DNA from 3 places in the Agromyces sp. NPDC060279 genome. Region 1 is predicted to be linked to each of the others. Evidence: predicted binding sites of a transcription regulator. Region 1 holds the regulator's gene; each other region holds the start of a gene.

Evidence for each region. The regulator LexA, encoded in region 1, represses DNA repair genes until DNA is damaged. The targets are predictions, from matches to a motif close to TCGAACANNTGTTCGA.
Region 2: the regulator LexA is predicted to act here: its motif matches at 1,966-1,981, upstream of ACFWE1_RS04655 (DUF222 domain-containing protein).
Region 3: the regulator LexA is predicted to act here: its motif matches at 1,255-1,270, upstream of ACFWE1_RS12265 (LysM peptidoglycan-binding domain-containing protein).

The regions. Positions count from the first base shown of each region.
Region 1 is NZ_JBHXBK010000002.1:476,894-480,161, forward strand. Features, by position in the region: gene metE (5-methyltetrahydropteroyltriglutamate--homocysteine S-methyltransferase) at 1-739, shown strand, start outside; gene lexA (transcriptional repressor LexA) at 820-1,509, opposite strand; gene ACFWE1_RS10920 (LysM peptidoglycan-binding domain-containing protein) at 1,765-2,130, shown strand; gene ACFWE1_RS10925 (histidinol-phosphate transaminase) at 2,191-3,268, shown strand, end outside.
Region 2 is NZ_JBHXBK010000001.1:991,105-994,372, reverse strand. Features, by position in the region: gene map (type I methionyl aminopeptidase) at 1-447, shown strand, start outside; gene ACFWE1_RS04655 (DUF222 domain-containing protein) at 483-1,934, opposite strand; gene ptsP (phosphoenolpyruvate--protein phosphotransferase) at 2,090-3,268, shown strand, end outside.
Region 3 is NZ_JBHXBK010000003.1:246,249-249,516, reverse strand. Features, by position in the region: gene ACFWE1_RS12265 (LysM peptidoglycan-binding domain-containing protein) at 81-1,229, opposite strand; gene ACFWE1_RS12260 (Rv2175c family DNA-binding protein) at 1,421-1,759, shown strand; gene ACFWE1_RS12255 (polyprenyl synthetase family protein) at 1,790-2,902, opposite strand; gene ACFWE1_RS12250 (DUF3040 domain-containing protein) at 2,976-3,268, shown strand, end outside.

The sequences.
Region 1 (3,268 bases):
CGGTTCGCGCTGCACGCGGCCCTCGATCCTCTGGGGCGACGTCTCCCGCCCCGCACCGATGACCGTGGGCTGGTCGGCCTACGCCCAGTCGCTCACCGAACGGCACCTGAAGGGGATGCTGACGGGGCCCGTCACGATCCTGGCCTGGTCGTTCGTGCGCGACGATCAGCCGCTCGGCGACACCGCCCGCCAGGTGGGACTCGCGCTCCGCGACGAGGTCGCGGACCTGGAGGCCGCCGGCATCCGGATCATCCAGGTCGACGAGCCCGCGCTTCGGGAGCTGCTGCCGCTGCGCCGCGCGGAGCAGCCCGCGTACCTCGACTGGTCGGTCGGGGCGTTCCGGCTTGCGACGGGCGGGGCCGCGCCGGCGACGCAGGTGCACACCCACCTCTGCTACTCCGAGTTCGGCGTCGTCATCGACGCCATCCGGGGCCTGGATGCCGATGTCACGAGCATCGAGGCCGCGCGCAGCCGGATGGAGGTGGTCGAGGACCTCGGCCGCAGCGGCTTCGACCACGGGGTCGGCCCCGGCGTGTACGACATCCACTCGCCCCGGGTGCCCGGCGAGGACGAGGTCCGCGAGCTCCTGGAGCGCGCGGTCGCGGAGGTGCCGGCGTCGCGGCTCTGGGTGAACCCGGACTGCGGCCTGAAGACGCGCGGCTACGACGAGACCGTCGCCTCGCTCGCCAACCTCGTCGGCGCGGCGCGTTCGGTGCGGGAGTCGCTCGCCCGAGCCTGAGCGGGTCCGCCCGTCGGGCGTGAGACGAGGAACGGCCCGGGATGCCTCGCATCCCGGGCCGTTCCGCGTGCCTGGCGGCGTCAGACCGCGCGGAGCACCGCGACGACCTTGCCGAGCACCTCGGCGTCGTCGCCCAGGATCGGCTCGAAGGCGCTGTTGCGGGGGAGGAGCCAGGTGTGGCCGTCGCGCTGCCGGAAGACCTTCACCGTCGCCTCCTCGTCGAGCATGGCCGCGACGATCTCACCGTTCTCCGCGGTGCGCTGCGAACGCACGACGACCCAGTCGCCGTCGCAGATGGCCGCGTCGACCATGGAGTCGCCGACGACCTTCAGCATGAACAGCTCGCCCTTGCCCACGAGCTGACGGGGGAGCGGGAAGACCTCGTCGATCTGCTGCTCGGCGGTGATCGGGATGCCGGCGGCGATCCGGCCGACGAGCGGCACCATCGCCGCGTCGCCGACGGGGATCGGCTCGCCCTCGCTCGGCTGGCGTTCGTCGCTGCCGGGGAGCTCGATCAGCACCTCGAGCGCGCGGGGACGGTTCGGGTCGCGGCGCAGGTAGCCGGCCAGTTCGAGCTGGTTCAGCTGGTGGGTGACGCTCGAAAGCGAGGACAGGCCCACGGCGTCGCCGATCTCGCGCATGCTCGGCGGATAGCCCCGCGTCGCGACGGAGCGCTGGATGACCTCGAGGATCGAGATCTGCTTCGCGCTCAGGCTCTTGCGGCGGCGCGCACGTGCGGCCGGTTTGCTGCCCTCGGTCTCGGTGCTCACGTGCTGACGCCCCTCGTCGGCGGTCTTGCGACCGGAATGTCGGTGGTCCCTGATGGACTCTGTTCTGACATTCGAAACTGTATCCGCGCAACGCGGGTGCGGCAAACATTCCTTCGAGTGTGTCGCGAATCCGAGGCGGCGCAATGTTCGAAGAACGGCTTGCAGATTCGAACAATCGAAGATAGATTCGGAACACAGCTTCGCATCCGGCCCTCCCGGCCGAGGGCCGGGTGCGATTCTCCTGGAGGTGTTGAGATGAGCGCAGTGATCGCAAGCGGTGCCGAGTTCACCGCGAACGGCTTCGCAGGTGCCCGCACGCGGCTTCGACTGACCCGACGCGGTCGGGTCGTGTTCACGTCCCTCGGGGCGCTCCCGCTCGTCATCTGGGCGGCGCTGAGCGTGCTCGGCGCAGGAGTCGCAGCGGCCGACGACGCCGTCGGCCCGGGCGCGAGCTTCGAATACGTCACGGTCGGCGCCGGCGACACCCTGTGGGAGATCGCCGAGGCGACCGACCCCGGGGCCGATCCTCGCGTGGTCATCGACGACATCATCCGGTTGAACGGGCTCGACTCCTCGGTGGTCGAGCCGGGCCAGCGCCTGGCGCTTCCCGCCGCGAACTGAGCGCTCCGGCACCGCCGCACCACGGCGTCACAGGGTGCCGCGCATCACTAGCATGAAGTGGTGACGAGCTTCGAAGATCTGCCCATCCGCGATGACCTCAGAGGGCGTTCGCCCTACGGAGCGCCGCAGAAGGTCGTTCCGGTCGCGCTCAACGTGAACGAGAACACGCACCCGATTCCCGAGGATGTGGCGCACGACATCGTCGCGCGAGTTGCGGCGGCCATCCTCCAGCTGAACCGGTACCCCGACCGGGAGTTCACGGAACTGCGCGAGGCGTTCGCCCGCTATCTCGGACACGGGCTCACGCCCGAGCAGATCTGGGCGGCGAACGGCTCGAACGAAGTGCTGCAGCACCTGCTGCAGGCGTTCGGCGGCCCCGGGCGCCGGGCGCTCGGCTTTTCGCCCACCTATTCGATGTACTCGCTGCTCGCCTCCGGCACCGGCACGGAGTGGGTCGACGCCCCGCGCGACGCCGACTACGAGTTGAGCGCCGAGACGGCCGTCGCGGCCATCGAGCAGCACGACCCCGACGTCGTCTTCCTCTGCGCGCCGAACAACCCCACCGGCACTCCGGTCTCGCTCGACACGATCCGCGCGGTCGCCGATGCCGCCCGCGGCATCGTGATCGTCGACGAGGCCTACTTCGAGTTCGCCGACCCCGGCACGCCGAGCGCCCTCGAGCTCCTCGAGGGCCGGCCGCGCCTCGTCGTCTCGCGCACCATGAGCAAGGCCTTCGCCTTCGCGGGCGCGCGGGTCGGCTACCTCGCCGCCGACCCGGCGCTGATCGACGCCCTCCGTCTCGTGCGGCTCCCGTACCATCTCTCCGCCCTCACCCAGGCCGCGGCCCTCGCCGCCCTCGCGCACAGCGGCGAGATGCTCGCGATGGTCGACGAGATCCGCGGCCAGCGCGACCGCATCGTGCGCGAGCTCGGCCGGCTCGGCTTCCGCGCCTACCGGAGCGGATCGAACTTCGTGCTGTTCGGCGGCGTCGACGAGCCGGCGGCGCTCTGGCAGGCGCTCCTCGAGCGGGGCGTCCTGATCCGCGACATCGGCCTGCCCGGCAGCCTCCGGGTGAGCGCGGGCACGGAGGCGGAGACGACCGCGTTCCTCGAGGCGATCGCGCTGTTCGCGCCGAGCG
Region 2 (3,268 bases), on a different contig from region 1:
CTGGGCCTGTGGACGGGCATCGCGACGCTCGCGAGCGCGCGCCACTTGAACGAGGTCGGCGGCGCGATCGAGGACGCGGTGCTCGCGGAGGCGGATGCCCCGGGCGGCACGGGCCGGCAGTACGGCATCCTGCTCGACTACGTCGGGCACGGCATCGGCCGGCGCATGCACGAGGAGCCACCGGTGTTCAACTACCGTGTCGACCGCCGCGGGCCGGCGGTCAAGCCCGGCCTCGTCGTCGCCATCGAGCCGATGATCGTCGCGGGCTCGATCGAGACGTTCGTGCGCGACGACGGCTGGACCGTGACGACCGCCGACGGTTCGGACGCCGCGCACGTCGAGCACTCCGTCGCGGTGCACGCCGACGGCATCTGGGTGCTCACGGCTGAGGACGGTGGGGCCGCGGGGCTCGCGCCCTTCGGCGTGACGCCGGTTCCCATCCCCTGAGCCCGGCCGCCGCACCTTCCCGTTCCGCCCCATCCTCACGCGACCGCTGATGCGCGCATCGACCGATAGCGGTTGAGCGTAGGCGGCATGGCGCGATTGCCCGGTCTTGGTCGCTGTTCGGGGTCGAGGTGGGCGGGTGGGGTGAACCAGCTGTGTCCGTCGTGGATGCGGATGGTCCAGCCGTCGTCGTGGACGCGGTGGTGGTGGTGGCTGCAGAGCAGGATGCCGTTGTCGAGGTCGGTCGCCCCGGTGTCACGGCCCCACCATCTGATGTGGTGCGCTTCGGTGTGGCTCGGTGGGCGGTGGCATCCGGGCCAGGCGCAGCCGCCGTCGCGTTCGGCGAGGGCGACTTTCTGCGCGGGGGTGAAGAGCCGCGCCGAGTGGCCGAGTCGCAGCGGGTGCTCGCCCCGTCCGACGAGCATGGGCGAGACACCTGCCGTGGTGATGAGTTCTCGCACGGTCTCCAATGAGACGGGCTGCTCGATGCCGTCGATGGACGCCGCACCTTGCCCGGCGGCGAGGGCTTCGGCGTCGGCACGGACCACGACCGTGACGGAGCGGAGCGTGGGGACCTCGGCACAGCCGAGGGTGTGGCGGGCGAGATCAGTGAGCGCGTCGGCGTTCAGTTGGGCGATCGTGCGGGTCTCCGCGGTCGCCTGATCGTCCTCCGTCTCGCTTGGCCGTGGAGCCCGGGCGTCGCGGGCCCGGGCGTCGCGGGCGCGGTGGAGTTCGGTGCCGACGAGCGCGTCGATCGCGGCGGTCACGACGGCGCCGTTGACCGGGTCGAACGCGCCGCGCACGTTGACCATGCCGGCCCGGTCTTGCCAGATGCGCAGCCCGCGCCTGGCACGGAGTTCGTCTTCGCGGGGCTTGACGCCATCAGGATCGAGCCGTGCTTCGAGGCGTTTCACGAGCAGCCCCAGCCCGTCGACCCCGACGACCGGGGCACGCTCGACGAGGAACGCCTCGGACGCGGCGAGCTCCTCGGGGTCGGCCCGCAGCTCGACGCGGTCGAGGAAGCGTCGGATGACCTCGGCCGCGTCGATGCCCAGGACGCCGTCGTGCAGCGCGCGTGCGAGCGCGGGCCGTTTCGGCGGCAACGGCTCGGCGGTGAAGGAGGAGCGGGACGCCGTGGCACGGCCGACCGCGACGAACCGTGCCGCGTCGACGTACCGACCAGTGGTGAGCTGGGCGATCAACCGCTCGGGCGTGGTGCACCCACGCGTCTTCGCGAGATCGTCACCGGTGATGCCGCTGCAGCGATCGTCGAGTTCGGCGGCGAGCCTGGTCTGCAGCGATCCCGCGACCCGGGACAGGGCTGCGACCGCCTCGATCACCCGCACCAAGCCATCGTCGCTCATCGCCCGCACGTCACGCTCGGGCACCGATGACGGTCGCATGAGCGCCCCGCCCCAGGCCGCCACGACCGCGGCACTCGCGGCACCGAGCAGCGCGAGTGCCGGGGTCGGGATCTGGGAATCGGGCATGAATCCATCGTCCCAAGCCGGAGCTCGAGTGTCGAACATTTCTTCGACATAGCGCCACTTCCAGGGCACCCCAGCCGCACGAGCACCACCTCGGTGCGCACCCGCGGGCTATGGTGAACGAGGAGCAAGGGACGCCACCGACGGGGGAGGACCGCATGCGCGAGATCCAGGGCATCGGCATCGGGCAGGGGGTCGCGGTCGGGCCCGTCGTGCGCATGGCCGAGTCGCTCCCAGAGCCGGAGGACCGAGCGAGCGGGCTCGACGCCTCCCAGGAAGAGGAGCGGGCGCGCGCCTCCCTCGCCGCCGTCGCCGAGGAACTGCAGCGCCGCGGCGCGCGGGCCGGCGGCGCCGCGAAGGACGTCCTCGAGGCGCAGGCCATGATGGCCGGAGACCCGAGCCTCATCGCCGACGTCGTGAAGCGGCTGGCCGAGGACAAGACCGCGGAGCGCGCCGTGTACGAGGCGTTCGCCGCCTTCCGCGAACTGCTCGCCGGCATGGGTGGGTATCTCGGCGAGCGGGCGGCCGACCTCGACGACGTCTCGCAGCGCGTGGTCGCGCACCTGCTCGACGTGCCGGCGCCCGGCGTGCCCGACCCGGGGCATCCCTTCGTCCTCGTCGCGCGCGACCTCGCGCCGGCCGATACCGCGGTGCTCGACCTCGAGCAGGTGCTCGCGCTCGTCACCGTCGACGGCGGCCCGACCTCGCACACCGCGATCCTCGCGCGGGAGCAGTCCATCGTCGCGATCGTGGGCGCCGCCGACGCCGCAGCGCTCGTCGACGGCGAGCAGGTGCTCGTCGACGCCGAGCACGACGTCGTCGTGGTGGCCCCGAGCGAGGCGCAGCTCGCCGAGGCGCACGAACGCATCGCGGCCCGCCGGCTCGCCGCGGAGGCCCCGATCACGCCGGGGGCGCTCGCCGACGGCACCCCCGTGCCGCTCCTCGCGAACCTCGGCTCGGTCGGGGGTGCGGCCGAGGCGCTCCGGCTGGGCGCGGAGGGCGTCGGCCTCTTCCGCACCGAGTTCCTCTTCCTGGACGCCGACCGGGCGCCGAGCGTCGCCGAGCAGCAGGAGCAGTACACGAAGCTGCTCCACGCGTTCGCCGGCAAGAAGGTCGTCGTGCGGGTGCTCGACGCGGGGGCCGACAAGCCCCTCGCGTTCCTGAACCACGCCGAGGAGGAGAATCCCGCGCTCGGGCTCCGCGGCATCCGCGCCCTGCGCCGCTCCGAGCCCGTGCTGCGGGAGCAGCTCATGGCGCTCGCCGCCGCCGACGCCGCGACCGACGCCGAGCTCTGGGTCATGGCGCCGATGATCGCGACGGTCGAGGAGACCCGGTAC
Region 3 (3,268 bases), on a different contig from region 1:
TACGAAGCGGCGTATGCCGTTTCCGGTTCGAACCGCCGTGGCGACGCGGATCGAAACCCCTTCGTGACCCGAACGAGGGGTCAGCCCAGCTCGCTCAGCCAGGCCGTCGCCTGCGCCTCCCATTTGGCGTAGTAGCTCGGGTACGCGCTCAGCTGCACGGCCTGCGCGGCCTCCGTCACGCTCAGGGATTCCCAGCCGGGAATGTCGAGGAGGCCGCGGGTGACGCCGGGGTTCGGATTCGCGGCGCCGCCGTAGAACGCGCTCGTCGCGCGGACCGGGTCGAGCACCTGCTCCGGCGTGCCCCAGCCCTGGCTCGGCCGCTGCTGGAAGAGTCCGAGCGAGTCGCGGTCGCCGTGCCGCACGTTGCGCAGGCCCGACTCCTGCGCCGCCGCGGCCAGCGCGATCACGATGCCGCGGTCGGGCACCCCGAGCGCTCGGCCGATGTCGACGATGAGCTGGGCGTTCTGCCGCATCTCGTCGGTGAGGACGGTGCTCACGGAGGCGACGAGCGCGACGGCCGCGGGGCGCGGGACCGTCAGTACTTGCCCGGGCTGCAGCACCGGGTCGGCGCCGAGTCGGTTCGCGGCGAGGAAGGCGTCGAGGTCGACGTCGAGGCGCTCGGCGAGGTCCCACGCGGTGTCGCCCTCGGCGACGGTGACCTGCGTCGGCGGTTCCGCCGCCGGGCTCGGCTCGGCCGGCGCCGACGGGGCGGAGGCCGTGCCGGCGAGGGGCAGGACCACCTGCTGTCCGGGGAAGATCAGGCTCTCGCGCCCGAGCCCGTTCGCGCTCAGCAGTTGGGCGAGGTCGACGCCGTAGCGCTCGGCGATGCCGCTCATGGTGTCGCCGGCGACGACGGTGTGCCTGGCGATCTCCGGGGCGGGCTCGCTCGCCCGCGGTGCGCCGCCCGGCAGCACGAGGCGCTGCCCCGGGAAGATCAGGCTTGACCAGCCGAGGCCGTTCGCGGCCAGCAGCTCGGCGGTCGATAGGCCGTAGCGCTCCGCGATGCCCGAGACCGTATCGCCGTCGGCGACGGTGACCTCGGCGGGCACGGCGCCCGCGACGGTTCGGGCGCCGCCCGTTCCGGTGGCGGTCGCCTTGCCCTTCGCGAGCCGTTTGGGCGGCTGGGGCGCAGCGTCGGCGGGCTGCGCGAAGCCGAGCGCCACGGCGATGGAGCTCATCACGGCGATGGGCAGGGCGATCGCGCGTGAGCGGAGGCTCGGCCGCGACACCGAGGCTCCCTGATCTGGCCCCCGCTCGAATTCCGGTTCGGGCCGTGTCGTCATGTGGTTCCCCTCGTCGGCATGGATCACCGGCTGTTCGTCACGGTCGCACAGGGGAGAGGGCGAGTCAAACCCCTCGCCCGCGTGGCGCGGGACCGGACTCCGACACGAGCGGCCCGCGACGTGGCAGGCTGTTCTTCGTGAGCGAATCAACTGCGTCCGAGTGGCTGACCGTCCCCGAGCTCGTCGAACTGCTCGACGTCTCGCCCGGTCGGGTGCGGCGACTGATCGACGAGCGCCACCTGCTCGCCCGCCGCGTCGACGGGGTGCTGAAGGTGCCCGCGGACTTCCTCCGCGACGGCGTACCGATGCCGGAGCTGCACGGCACCGTCATGGTGCTGCACGATGCCGGCTTCAGCGACGCCGAAGCCCTCGACTGGCTGCTCGGCGAAGAGGACAGCCTCGGGACGACGCCGATCGCGGCACTGCGCGCCGGCCGCAAGGCGGAGGTGCGCCGCGTCGCGCAGGCGCTCGCCTGACGAGGCATCCGCTCCTGATGCGGCGAGCGCTCAGCTGACCCGCTTCGCGACGGAGCGGGCGAGCGCACCGAGCTCGGCCCGGGCGTGCTCGCTGATGGGCGCTTCGGCGAGGGCCGCCGTCGCGGACTGCAGCTGGCGGGTGATGAGCGCCTCGATCTCGTCGACCGCGCCGCAGTCGCTGAGCGTCTGCTGCAGCATGCGCACCTGGGTCTCGTCGAGCTCGGGGTCGCCCAGCAGCTCGTCGAGCAGCCGGCGGGTGCTCGGCGCGAGCCGTTCCCGCGCGATCGCGATGAGCATCGTGCGCTTGCCCTCGCGGAGGTCGTCGCCGGCGGGCTTGCCCGTGAGCTCGGGGTCGCCGTACACGCCGAGCAGGTCGTCGCGCAGCTGGTAGGCGATGCCGAGCGGAAGCCCGTAGGCGCGGAGCGCGGCCGCCTGCTCCTTTGTGGCGCCGCCGATCGCTGCACCGATGGCGAGCGGGGCTTCGACGCTGTACTTCGCGGCCTTGTAGACGATCACCCGCTCGGCACGGAGCTGCTGCTCCTCGTCGGGCTGGGCGATCCAGGCGTGCTCCTCGAGGACGTCGAGGTACTGCCCCGCCGTCACCTCGGTGCGCATGCGCATGAACTCGACCCTGGCCGCGCGGGCGTCCGCCCGCTGCTCGAGCAGTTCGAGGCCCTCGTCGAGCAGCTCGTCGCTCCAGCCGAGCAGCAGATCGCCGAGCAGGATGGCCGCGGAACGGCCGAACTGCTCGCCGTCGCCGACCCAGCCGGACTCGCCGTGCAGCCGCTCGAAGAGCCGGTGCGCGCTCGGTGCGGAGCGCCTGGTGTCCGAATTGTCGATCAGGTCGTCGTGCACGAGCGCCGCGGCGTGGAAGAGCTCGAGCGAGGCGGCCGCCGAGATGACGGGGGAGCGGTCGCGGGAATCGGGGCCGTCGAAGGGGTCGAAGGAGCCGCCGGTGACGGCCTCCCATCCCCAGTAGCAGAACAGCGCCCGGAAGCGCTTGCCCCCGCTGAGAAAGCGCTTCGAGAATGCGCCGAGTGGGGCGAGGTCGCCCGAAACGGCATCGAGAATGGAGGTACGGTCGGCGAGGAAATCCTCGATCCGATCGTGAACCAGGTCGACCAGTCGGGAACCGTGTGCCACCCGCCTAGCCTAGCGAGGCGCAGCGGCGTTAGAATCGACGTAGGATGCGTTGATCCCGAAAGAGGGGAATGAGATGCCGCTTTCAGAGCAGGAGCAGCGCCTTCTCGAAGAGATGGAGCGCAATCTCTACCGCAACGACGCCGATTTCGTGCAGGCGGTCGGCGGTCGACGAGGTGGGGTGGACTACCGACGGTTGACGATCGGTGTGCTCATCGCCTTGGTCGGCATCGGCGCGCTCATCGCCGGCGTCGCACTCCAGATCCCCGTCGTCGGCATCCTCGGCTTCGCCGCGATGTTCGCCGGCGTCTTGTTCTCGATGACCCGCTCCCGTCGAGGGGCGGGCCAGCCGTCGCCGGTCGATCCGGT